DNA from 4 places in the Desulfosporosinus meridiei DSM 13257 genome. Region 1 is predicted to be linked to each of the others. Evidence: riboswitches for the same ligand, from Rfam matches in the RefSeq annotation. Region 1 holds a riboswitch; each other region holds the start of a gene.
What was found. Region 1 has a riboswitch for cyclic di-GMP ahead of DESMER_RS21255 (methyl-accepting chemotaxis protein). Riboswitches for the same ligand answer to the same signal wherever they lie in the genome.

Region 1 (3,217 bases):
CGCGTTCAGTATCATACTGAATGTTTCCGATCAAAGTGGAGATCTGGGCAGCGGACATTGAAGACTGTTCTGCAAGTTTCCGTACCTCCTCGGCCACTACAGCAAAGCCTCTTCCTTGCTCCCCCGCCCTTGCTGCCTCAATAGCAGCGTTTAAGGCCAACAGATTGGTCTGTGAGGCAATCCCGGTAATCACATCAACGATTTGTCCGATTTGGCTGGACTGTTCACCTAACTGAGAAATAACTTCTGCAGTTTGGTCATTAACCTCCCGGATTTTCTCAATCTTCTCCACAGCATTTCTTGCTTGAAGGGCACCCAGTTCTGCCGCTTGAGCAGCGTTATCACTGCTATGACTGACAATCTCAGCATTTTCCGCAACTTGTTGGGCATGTGTGGAAAGTTGCTTGATTATTTTTCCGGTTTCCCCCACTGAAATAGCTTGATCTGACGCCCCCGATGCCAGTTGTCCCAGTGTACCAGCGACTTGTTCACTGGCAGCTGTAGCTTCTTCTGCGGCAGCCGATAGTTCTTCACTCGTAGCGCCCAGAGTACTTGCAGTGTCGGCAACTTCCCTGACAATACTATGAATATCTCCAATAAACTGATTAAAGTGTTCCGAAAGTTTACCTACCTCATCATTACTTATAATATTTAATCGTTTAGTTAAGTCGCCGTCTCCTTGTGAGATATCCTTTAACACATCGCTCGTCTTCACAATAGGTTTAGTAATTCTTTCTGAAACTATAAATATGACCAGCCCAATTGCGAACAAGGCGACCATAGCAACAATGATTGAGAAGTTCCGAATGGAATTGGCTTGCTCCAAGATCGTCACCATTGGAACATTAATAACAAGGGACCAGGGCGTTGTCGTTCGACCAATCGTCACTGGTACGTACAATCTATAATACTCATTATTGGATATCGTGTAATTCTTCCCTGCTTTAATTGTTTCCAACGCAGCTAAATCATCAAGATCATTACCTATTTTATTAGGGTCAGGGTTTGATACATACTTACCGTCATTTGAAACAAGGCACGCATATCCGGTGTCAAAAGGTTTTATCTCGGAAATTGTCTTCTGGATAGTGTCTAAAGCTATATCTGCTCCAACCGCTCCAACAAATGTACTGTCTCCATTAATCAGTATAGGTTCAACTAAGCTAATCATAAGGACTTCCTTGCCACGCACCGTGTACTGGATAGGATTAGTAACAGTCTCTTCCTGAGTTTTTTTAGGAGTTATGTAAAAATCCCCTACACCCGGCGTATCATAATCCACGAGAGCATCGACTTTAATTTCTCCTGCTGCTCTATTCCAATATGGGATAAATCGGCCGGTTTCATCATGGCCTGGTTGGTTTACATGATCCGGGTCTTTCCCGTCCAGGGCATTTGGCTCCCATACTGTCCAGGTTCCCAGAAAATCTTGGTTGTCATTTAAAACGCTTAGGATCATAGAATTCATCGTTCCACGATCAATGTTGTTTGCCTCCTTAAGGCCTTCAAAGGTTGAGCCTAAAGTTCTCACAGTATCCATAGGAACATTTAACTCATTCGTTACTTGATTAGCATATTCATATGCAGTGTGTGTAGCAGTTTCATAAGCAGCATTCTTAGCCATTTCGACAGATTTTGTCGATACAAGCAATATAACGCAAACAAACGAAACTAAAACGACCATGCCTGTTGAGAGTAATATTTTGTTCCTTAGTTTTAAATCCCTTATCACTTTTATTCCCCTTCCTAGAGTTTTAGATATTTGAAAAACAAGATTCCTTCAAATCTCATTTACATCCTAAACTAGTCCTCCCAATAAAAAAGCCGCCGAAATCAAACGATCGGCGACAGATTTTGTTCGGTAACCCGGCTATCTTATAAATAAATGAAGACCCGTGGCTTTGCGTCCCCAGTTCTCACTGGGTTTGCTCTTATCGCAGAATATAAAATTATTTACATCCATTATTGGAACTATCCAAGTGACCTAATATAATAAATCGCAATTTAATATAACATATATCTACATATTGTTACAATAATTTTATTTAGCAATTTTTTAGATTGCGATACTATAGCTTCCGGCCGGTACGACACATAAGTTTAGTCCCAAAAATAGTCCATAGTACATACCTTAGTATATAAATGAATGACATCCTCAGGTTTAATCTCCCATTAGAAGGGCTGGCAAACACTATGATAATTGGCATTCCCAGAGCACTTCTATATTACAAATACAAGCACCTCTGGAAAAGTTTTTTTAAGGAATTAGGCATCGATTATATCGTTAGTCCGGATACAAACAAAGAAATTCTTCGCAAAGGTTCAACCTACTCGATTGATGAATCCTGCTTATCTTCTAAGATTTACCTGGGGCATGTGGAATGGTTGTTGGATAAATGTGACTATATTCTCGTTCCCCGCTATTCAGATTATAGTAGAAATGGCACGGTATGTCCCAAGTTTCTCGCGATTTATGATTTAGTAGCCAATATTTTCAGAGACAGATCTATTAATTTATTATCTTATAGCCTTAATCCGAAGGTTACTCATGTTGAAATGGCCGCCTTTCTTAAATTGGGCAAAATCCTGGACAAAAAGAAGTCTCAAAGTTTATATGCCTACCTGAAAGCCAAACAGGCAGAAAAAAAGGCTCATTTGCTAGAGATAACTGAACAAGAGTGTCTGCTCCACGAAAATAAGCCGAAGATTTTAGTGATAGCTCACCGCTATAATATTTGTGACAAATATATTGGCGAACCTATCCTCAATATTCTACGAGAACAAGAGACTGTTCCGATTATTGGCGATATCGCTCCCCCAGAAGAGGCCTTAGCCAATTATGCCCAGATCAGCGAGACATTGCCCTGGGTCTGCAATAGGGAGCTTGTCGGCTCCATACCCATTTATAAAGACCGTGTCGACGGTATTATCCTTATGAGTGCCTTTCCTTGTGGACCAGACTCCCTAGTTAACGAGATCCTTATCCGACGAGTCAAGGATAAACCTATTCTAAATCTCATGATTGACGGACAAGAGGGAAAGGCCGGAATGGAGACCCGTTTGGAAAGCTTTATCGATATTATCCGGTTTAAAAAGGATGAATACAATGGAAGAAATTAAGGCCAGCTATCCTCAGCTAGGGAATTATTGCACTCCTCTAGAGCTCTTATTCACTGAAGGATTTGATGTCAAGTATATTGTTCCTCCGCCTATTACC
Region 2 (3,217 bases), 1.5 Mb from region 1:
AAGCATTGGTATAGGCGGATTTGAGAAGTGTGTGTTCTTTTTATGGTGACAGAGTGTGTACGGAAATATATTGATCTGAATCTTTTTTTATTGGGTTATTTTTACTTTAGAGGAAGGATGCGAGGGGAAAAGAGTAGAAATATTAGAGTGGAATGATTCAGCTGTTCCCGGCACTTAGCGGATAAAATGCTAGGGTAGTAAATTTCATTTGAGTAATCATTTATTTGAGATGTGGAGAAAAGGATAATGGCACGTAGGTTGCTAAGCGAAGTACACCCAATATTCTACTTTTTATCGGTATGGTTTCGGAGATTGATAACATATTTAAAGTGGAGCTTTGAGGGTAAAACGTTTGCTTCTCTAAAAAGTACCGAAAAGCTACCATATCGAGTGAAGAAACATCAGTCTGTACTGATTAGAAAACTCGGTGATACAGACCTGCAGTTGCAACATAACAAAGTTAAAAATCTCTCAATAGCGATTGGGCGGATTGATGGCATTATTATAAGGCCTGGTGAAACATTTTCTTTTTGCAAACTAGTAGGACTCACAACTAAGCGTAAGGGATATTTACCAGGTATTTTGTTGTCTTGTGGAGAAGCAAAGCCTGGCATTGGTGGTGGTATCTGTCAAATAGCTAACCTAATCCATTGGTTGGTTATTCATAGTCCTTTGACTGTTACCAAACGGTATCATCACAGTTTCGATCCTTTTCCAGATGACAGAAGGGTGTTGCCCTTTGGTAGTGGGGCAACCGTTTTTTATAACTATATAGACTATCAGTTTATGAATTGTACCGCATATACTTTCCAACTAAGACTTTGGCTTTCGGAGAAGTGCTTAGAAGGAGAACTGAGGGTCGATCAGAACCTAGACTTTGCTTATCATGTATTTGAGAAAGACCATCAGTTTTTAAAAATTGGGAATAAATATTTCCGAAAAAATGAAATATGGAGAAATAAAATAATTAGAAGGAAAAGCGGGGAAATATTAGAGACTGAATTAGTAACAAAGAATTTTGCTGAGGTCAAATATGTACCAGACACCTATGAGCAGTCGGATGAGTTGAAGCAGCCAAGAGGCGTTTATGAAGATTAATAAAAAATAAATGCAATAATGATAAAAAGGTCCTATTAATAATGGTACAAAAGACCTATTCCTATGGTATAATTGACCCAATAAATATACCAGTGACGACATTAGCAAACTTGAGCGAAAGCCAAGGACGCAAAGCCATGGGTCTTCCAGTTGTATAACTGATGATTGCCAGGTTACCGAATCACCGAATCAGTTAAACCTACAGTCGTCACAGCCAAGAAGGTGTGGCGATTTTTCTATGAAGAATGAAGAAGTTATCTGATTATATTTCCTGGCTTTTGGAGACGAAGTGTGGGGGGGTGTTAAAGTGCCAATAATATCGGTTATTTGCTATCTTTGTACTCTAATGTTCTATACCATGGGATATTTAAAAGTGTTGGAGCTCAATGCAGGTCACGTGAGTACTCGTGTTTCTACTACTTATGTATCTCAAGCAACGAGTTATTTTGTTTTAACAATCTTCTTTGCTTTATACGGTTCCCTTTTATTTTACGTTAAGACTATTAAGGATAAAGAGATTAAAATAATGACGCCGAATTTAGACTTAAAGCACCCTAAGAAAACGGATATTAGAAGACGAGCAAGCTGATCCAAAAGCACAGATTCAAAATCACGTCCTTTAACAAAGGCCCGTTGAGTGCTCATGACTGAGAGCTCAACGGGTCTTTGTTAAAGGATTGATAGAAGCGACAGAGGATTCTCATGAAACATCTTCTGTCCTAGGCAATGATTCCTTGCCTAGTGACAAAAGACGATTTATTAATATTTAGATAAGAAAAACCAGCTATTTGCGGTGATTGCTTTTTATGCGTTCTTTTTGGCATTATATTACGTATTTGTTTACATTTTTTCAGCATAGGAGTATTATATTCAACAGTTTCATCAAACATTGATTCCATCGGCAAGTCAACACTAACCTAGCATAGAAGCGGTATTGAAAGGAATGTCGGACTTGAGAGGCGATAGGCAGAAGGTTTGTTTTACGTATCAATATGAGAGTTTTTATCATGAACAGGGCATTCTAAATTAAGCATCTATATAGGTGGTGTTGAAAATCAAATATGCTTTTAAACGTTATTTAATTGGCCGTCCTTTAAGATCAACTGAAATAGGAGAACAAAAACTTAACAAGAAAAAAGCCTTGGCGATACTTTCGTCTGATGCTCTATCCTCCGTAGCGTATGGCCCGGAACAAATATTGATTGTACTGGTAACAATTGGAGCCACGGCCATTTGGTATTCAATTCCGATAGCAATGGGAGTCCTTGTTTTATTAGCAGCGTTAATTTTATCTTATAGGCAAGTTATCTTTGCTTATCCACATGGCGGTGGAGCATATGTTGTATCTAAAAACAATTTGGGGGTTAATTTTGGACTAATCGCAGGCGGTTCTTTGTTGGTAGATTATATTTTAACAGTTGCTGTCAGCGTTTCAGCGGGTACTGATGCAATTACCTCCGCGTTTCCGACATTACATAATCATAATGTCAGTATTGCCATCTTTTTTGTTGTTTGTATTACACTTCTTAATTTAAGAGGAGTAACAGAATCCGCTTCTATTTTAGCCTATCCGGTTTATTTGTTTGTTGTAGCCTTAGTAATATTAATTGGTGTTGGTTTATATAACATCTTTACCGGCCAAGTACAACCTGGACTGCATACCCCCATAGGAACCCCTGTGGCTGGAATTAGTTTGTTTTTACTCCTAAAAGCCTTCGCTTCGGGAAGTTCTGCATTAACAGGTGTTGAAGCCATTTCGAATGCTATCCCTAACTTCAAAGACCCTGCGCCCAATAATGCAGCTAAAACCTTAATTGCAATGGGAACACTCTTGGCGATATTATTCTCTGGAATTGTTTGCTTAGCCTATTATTACGGAATAACCCCTGTAGTAGAACAAACAGTTGTATCCCAAATTGCTGAAACTATCTTTGGGCGTAACTGGATGTATTACTTTATTCAGGGTACTACCGCATTAATTTTAATCCTTGCAGCGAATACAGGGTATACAGCTTTTCCATTACTGGCTGTCAATCTTGCCAAAGACAAATTTATCGCAAGAATGTTTACCGTACGAGGAGACCGTCTGGGATACTCGAATGGGATTATTATCCTGGGA
Region 3 (3,217 bases), 200 kb from region 1:
AATATGAATATTACACTAAGTATCTACTTTTGTCAACACTAATTCTTTAATTCTTATAGTTTATTTGGCAAATTTCTTACGCTTAGAAAAGCCTCTTTATTTTAAAGATAAAACTATCAAATTTATTATACCTTTATAGGTTTTCGCACTACCAATTTAAGGAGTCTCTTACATTTAAGAGGGTTTATATCATTTTGGTAATGATTAAAAACAACCACATTGAGAATAAAGAAATGCAAACTTCAAGTCTACAGGACGCCCCCACTATAGATTATAGAATGGGGGCGCTAAAAGGCTAGGCCGTCTTATAACTCATTTCACTGAAACTTATTAGTCTACACTAAATTTCTTTAAAGTTTCCTGCAACTCTTCCGCCATATTAGCCAACACCTGGCTGGAAGAGGCAATTTCCTCCACCGAGGCTGATTGTTCCTCTGTGGCTGCCGATACGGTTTGGGTCTGTCCCGTAATTTCTTTACTCGTCTCATAGATCTCCGAAACCGAGGCGACTATTCTTTCACTGCCTACAGCCATTTGTTGAATTTCTTCAGAGATTTCTTCAATCTGAGCGGTTACGACATTAATTAAACCCGTTATTTCGCTAAATGCTTGTCCTGCAGTTTCTGCTACCTCTGTTCCCAATTTGACTTGATGGGTTCCTTCACTAATCGATAACACAGCCTTTTGTGTATCTTGCTGGATACCCGTAATTAGTGTCGCAATTTGCTTTGAGGCTTCTTGAGATTGTTCTGCTAGCTTTCTTACCTCGTCTGCAACCACCGCAAAACCACGGCCCTGTTCGCCCGCTCGTGCTGCTTCAATGGCTGCATTCAAGGCCAGAAGATTGGTCTGGGCAGCGATACCGGAAATGGTATCAACAATTTGTCCGATCTCCTTAGAACGCTCTCCTAAGTTCGTAACCATATCGGCTGATCCGGTAACCGTTCTTTCAATGTTCATCATTTGTTGTATCGTCTTATCGATCGCCTGACTTCCTTCAGACGCTGAGTGTGCAGTCCTTTCCGATGACTTTACCACTGTTTTCGCATTCTCCAACATATGCTGGATTCCTGCTGACATCTCTTCGACGCTTGCTGATGTCTCATTGACGGCAGTCAGCTGTTTCTCAGCACCTAAAGATACCTCCGTTATGGCTACCGCCACTTGGTGCGACGCTTGAGCAGATTGCTCCGCTCCCAGACTCAACTGCTGAGATGAGGCAGCAACTTGCTTGGAAGACGATGATATATGGTCAACCAGCTCGATTAAGTTTTCCGTCATTGTTTTAAAGGCTTTGCCCAGTTGACCTAACTCATCTTTAGAATTAATACTAAGATTCTCAACCTTGAGGTTTCCTTTGGCAATTTCATCAGCATTTTTTGCTATTGCTACAATATTATTTGTGATCTTCTTACTTAACATAGTCCCTAGAACGAGCGATATTCCTATAGCAACGAGCATGGATACTAGCGTAAAAATTATATCTCGTTTAGCCTTTTGTTCCAATTCAAGTTGTTTGACTTCAACAAGTTTATCAATATTATCTACCCAATTCCCAGTCCCGATTACCCAATTATAGGGTTCAAATAGCAAGGTGTAACTTCTCTTTGGCAAAGGCTCTGTTTCATTCGGCTTAGCAAATGTATAATCTGTATAACCACCACTAACTTGAGTTCCATTCTTTATGAACTCCTGAACAAAGGATACTCCGGCGCTATCTTTGGCTTCATAGCGGGATTTACCTTCAGTATCTCTTCCCAGCAGAACAACGTTTATCCCCTCTGTGGTATCCACCCAAAAATAATTTTCTCCATCAAAGCGCAAATTTCTTACTAAATCCGCCGCTTTCTTTTTCGCTTCTTCTGGAGTCAGTTCTCCCTTTTGCTGACTATTATAAACATCCTGTACTAGGCTGTGGGCAGTCTGTACCTGAAGCATAATCGTCCGATCGAATTGATCGTACAAGGTAGTTCGATACTGTTCAAGATTAGCTTTTTCCGCAACTAGTAAATTATAAATGCTGTACCCGCCGAGAATGGAACCCATTATTAGGGCCAATGTTACTAACATAAGAATAATTCGGTATTTAATCTTTGTCATCTCTATATATCCCCTTCATCCAAATAATTTGAGTCCATTACCTAATAAAAGAAAAAACCGCCCCCTTTAGACAAGGCGCGTTATAATCCTAATTGGTAACTCGGCCATCTTTACCCCTAAGAGTGGAAGATCCGTAGCTTTGCGTCCTGAGCTTTCGCTCAGTTTGCCTTGTCAATAACTTTATATCTTTATATAATTTTAAAAAATCTTCTTCATATTTGCTTTTATTTGACTATAACATACAAAAAGTAAATATTATATATATTTTTTCAATTTTCATCAAATTTCTGTTTCCTTTTACGTTCCAACCTTTGCTTTAACTATAATTAGACTAATATATAACAAAAAAAGACAGAGACCCCATTTAGTCCCTGTCCTTTTTTGAGCGCTATTTTAGGGTTGTAACCCTTTCGAATACCTTCTTGATACACTTAAACAATTATTTGGTGAGCCATCCGCGACTCGAACGCGGGACACCCTGATTAAAAGTCAGGTGCTCTACCGACTGAGCTAATGGCTCGTATTGGTACCACGAGTTATTATTCTACACGAAATTACTAAATGTGTCAAGATATTTTTGTCATTATAGGTATAGGTTTTCTATAAAACAACATAGAACATGGACAATGCTATATCGTGAATTTCTTCAAAGTTTCTTGCAACTCTTCCGCCATATTAGCCAACACCTGGCTGGAAGAGGCAATTTCCTCCACCGAGGCTGATTGTTCCTCTGTGGCTGCCGATACGGTTTGGGTCTGTCCCGTGATTTCTTTACTCGTCTCATAGATCTCCGAAACCGAGGCGACTATTCTTTCACTGCCTACAGCCATTTGTTGAATCTCTTCAGAGATTTCTTCAATCTGAGCGGTTACGACATTAATTGAACCCGTTATTTCACTAAATGCTTGTCCTGCGGTTTCTGCTACCTCAGTTCCCAATTTGACTTGATGGGTACCTTCACTGATCGATAACACAGCCTTTTGTGTATCTTGCTGAATACCCGTAATTAGTGTCGCAATTTGCTTTGAGGCTTCTTGAGATTGTTCTGCTAGCTTTCTTACCTCGTCTGCAACCACCGCAAAACCACGGCCCTGTTCGCCCGCTCGTGCTGCTTCAA
Region 4 (3,217 bases), 730 kb from region 1:
CTATACCTTTAAGTTTACAACAGATACATAGTTGCCAGTACACCTGTAACTGACATGACGACGGTGTAAGGCAGTGCTAGTTTCACCATTTCCATATAAGACAGGCGAATTAGCGGAGCAAGGGCAGAAGTCAACAGGAACAGGAACGCCGCCTGACCGTTTGGTGTAGCAACGGAAGGGATGTTTGTCCCCATGTTGATGGAAACTGCCATCTTGTTGTAATGATCCAAGGCAATGCCGCCGGCTTCAAAGGCTTTCTGTGCTTCAGTCATATAGACAGTAGCCACAAATACATTGTCACTGATTGCCGAAAGGACACCGTTGGCCGCAAAGAAAGCGACAAGCTGATCCTGTCCTTCCAGGTGCAGTACCCACTGAATGATCGGTGTAAACAGATGCTGGTCATGAATAACGGCAACGATGGAGAAAAATACGATCAGCAGCGCAGTAAAGGGCATTGCTTCTTCAAAGGCATGACCGATGCGCCCTTCTTCAATAACCCCGTTGAAAGCGGTAAGCAAAATGATAATCATCAGACCAATAATACCGACTTCTGCCAGGTGCAAGGCTAAGGAGAAGATCAGTAAGATGCCGCATACAGCCATAGCAATCAAACGGATACGTCCGCGAGTATCCATGGCAGCATCTTTGGCTTTGGCATCATCTTCCATAACCTTTCGAACAGACGCAGGAAGCTGATAACCGTATCCCCAAAACTTGGTGACTTCAAGGGTAATGGCGGTCAGGAGACCAGCGATCAGTACCGGGATAGAGACAGGTGCGCTGTTTAAAAAGAAATCAACGAAGTCCCATTTCATAATGGAGCCGATGAGTAAATTTTGTGGTTCACCAACCAGTGTTGTTGCTCCGCCCAGGGCAGTACCCACAGCGCCATGCATCATCAGATTGCGCAGAAAACCCCGGAACTGGTTTAGGTCTTCTTGGTATATGTCATCAATGATATGGTCGTGATTGATATCATAGGTGTCGAATACTTTTTCGCTGGAAGCAAACTTGTGGAAGATGTTGTAGAATCCATAGGCTACGGCTATAATTACTGCCGTTACGGTTAGGGCATCGAGAAAAGCGGAAAGAACTGCACCCATTATAGAGAACAGGAAGGCCAGGGCTACTTTAGAGCGTACTTTAGTAAGGATCTTGGTGAATAGATACACAAGACCTTCTTTCATAAAATAGATCCCGGCAACCATGAACATCAGAAGCAGAATGACCGGCAGGTTCAGTTCTACTTCGTGATAGATGGAATGGGGGTTGGTCAGCCCAATCACAACGGCTTCGATGGCCAGAAGTCCGCCCGCAGGGAGGGGATAACATTTTAGCGCCATTGCCAAGGTAAAAATAAATTCGACAATCAAGACCCACCCAGTAATGTACTTACCGGCGGTAAACATTAAAATAGGGTTTAATACCAGAAAAGCAAGAATTGTTGTTTTGTACCAGCTCGGAGCATGACCGAGAAAATTTGCGCTAAATGCCCGTCCGATACCCATCTGTTTTACCTGTCCGTTACCCGTTTGTTTCATATGCCCCTCCTCAAAAATGAAAAATTCTATATCAGCTAATAACATTATGAATGTGAATATTTACGGGTTAGTGACTTTTGTAGCATTCTATCGAATTACCACTTTTTGCATTAATAACACTGCTGAACTTGCGTATCGCTCCACAGTTCGCAAGACTAAATACTACACGATGTAAGAATTAGTCCATAGGTCAGAATAAAAATTCTACTACAATTAAGTCAATGTTCAATTACCTCCTTAACAAACACTAAATAACTACTTCGATTATTACTATTAGGCCTCGGTATAAGAATAATGCTCAATAGTAAATCAATCTACAATGCAGCAGTAGGGATGATTCTTCCTAAAACAAGAAGAGAGCAATCTAAAAAGACCGCTCTCCCCAGAGAAGTTCTGTGCTTGTAGTCTGGCGATCATAGCCCTCAAAGGTATTAGCAGCCCTTTGAATTTAGCCTTAGACCCATGACTTTAGCGTCCTTCGCTTTCGCGAAGTTTACCCCAACCGAACTTGGACTATTCAACTTTTACGGATTACAAAATCATCCGTAGTATACCAAATGTTTCTTTTAATCGTCAAGTATAATAATTGGTATTTGCTTAAGTTATTACCAAAGCAAAAGGATCATAATTACAAATTCTTATATACTACGGATAAAAGTTAAATGTAAATCAGATACTATCTTTTATTTTTGGTTTATTGATTTGATTTTCAGAGAGAACGAGAATTGAGCCGGTTCTTTTTTTATGCCCCGTTTGCAGGAAGAATTATTTTTCTTTTGTTGAAAGGGTTATGTTGTCCGGAATGTCGAATGAATGTTAATAACCAGGACGAAGTTGGCCAATGGGTCCAAAGCCTAATCGATGCGGACAACCTTCATGCTTTGGAGGCTTTTTTGTGTTAGTTGGAAAATGTAAATAGGAGAGAGCTGCCCAAAACTCTCCCCTTTTAAATAGATGTCTTATTATTGCCCCTAAAATATACTATGCTAGATCGTCCTATAAGGTTACAAGCTTGGTCTGGTTGCCTCAAGAAACTGATAATACTTGGACATAAGAGATAGGAAGACAAAGCTTCCTATAAACCAGATCCACGGGCCACCATTAATAAACACCAATAGTCCAATTTGTTTCAAAATGACCGCGACAGAACAGATAAATGAACTCCAAATTATTACATAAACCCAATAAATATATCTTTCCCTTCGTTGGGGTAGAAAGTAAATAAACAGCATTACTGCCGGTGCCCACGCTAAAATCGTCCATAGAGGGAGAATGCCGACATTAAAGGGTTCCGCATGCTGGTACCTAGTTAAATTAACAAAATGGTAGAGATGTTCAACAATAAAGTCTAAACCCGATCCCCACAATATTCCAAACCAAAATAGTTTCCTAAGTTCTTGCTTTGGAATGAAAACTAGAATTAAAAACAATAATCCAAATGCAAACGTTAAATAATAATATAGATAGGGGAGATTAAGTTTCATTATATGTAGAAGCCTCCCAAAACATGATTAGCATCTGTTGGCATTATGGTTAACAAAGGTGGGCAGGAATATACACCTCGACAGAAATCCCTTCTCTATACTTGGTCTTCACCGGGAACGGTGGGGGCTTTTTTTAAAAGATAGGACCTTTTTCCTATTTTTGATCTGTATAGAGGATAAAGACTAAGC

Region 2: another riboswitch for cyclic di-GMP. It lies ahead of DESMER_RS14270 (hypothetical protein); the one in region 1 lies ahead of DESMER_RS21255 (methyl-accepting chemotaxis protein).
Region 3: another riboswitch for cyclic di-GMP. It lies ahead of DESMER_RS22280 (methyl-accepting chemotaxis protein); the one in region 1 lies ahead of DESMER_RS21255 (methyl-accepting chemotaxis protein).
Region 4: another riboswitch for cyclic di-GMP. It lies ahead of nhaB (sodium/proton antiporter NhaB); the one in region 1 lies ahead of DESMER_RS21255 (methyl-accepting chemotaxis protein).

The regions. Positions count from the first base shown of each region.
Region 1 is NC_018515.1:4,630,242-4,633,458, forward strand. It holds gene DESMER_RS21255 (methyl-accepting chemotaxis protein) at 1-1,732, opposite strand, end outside; cyclic di-GMP riboswitch class I at 1,858-1,940, opposite strand; gene DESMER_RS21260 (acyl-CoA dehydratase activase-related protein) at 2,194-3,120, shown strand; gene DESMER_RS21265 (hypothetical protein) at 3,107-3,217, shown strand, end outside.
Region 2 is NC_018515.1:3,083,662-3,086,878, reverse strand. It holds gene DESMER_RS14275 (VanW family protein) at 247-1,098, shown strand; cyclic di-GMP riboswitch class I at 1,192-1,279, shown strand; gene DESMER_RS14270 (hypothetical protein) at 1,406-1,687, shown strand; gene DESMER_RS14265 (APC family permease) at 2,153-3,217, shown strand, end outside.
Region 3 is NC_018515.1:4,830,025-4,833,241, forward strand. It holds gene DESMER_RS22280 (methyl-accepting chemotaxis protein) at 331-2,100, opposite strand; cyclic di-GMP riboswitch class I at 2,192-2,278, opposite strand; tRNA gene DESMER_RS22285 (tRNA-Lys) at 2,545-2,620, opposite strand; gene DESMER_RS22290 (methyl-accepting chemotaxis protein) at 2,730-3,217, opposite strand, start outside.
Region 4 is NC_018515.1:489,696-492,912, forward strand. It holds gene nhaB (sodium/proton antiporter NhaB) at 15-1,544, opposite strand; cyclic di-GMP riboswitch class I at 1,942-2,052, opposite strand.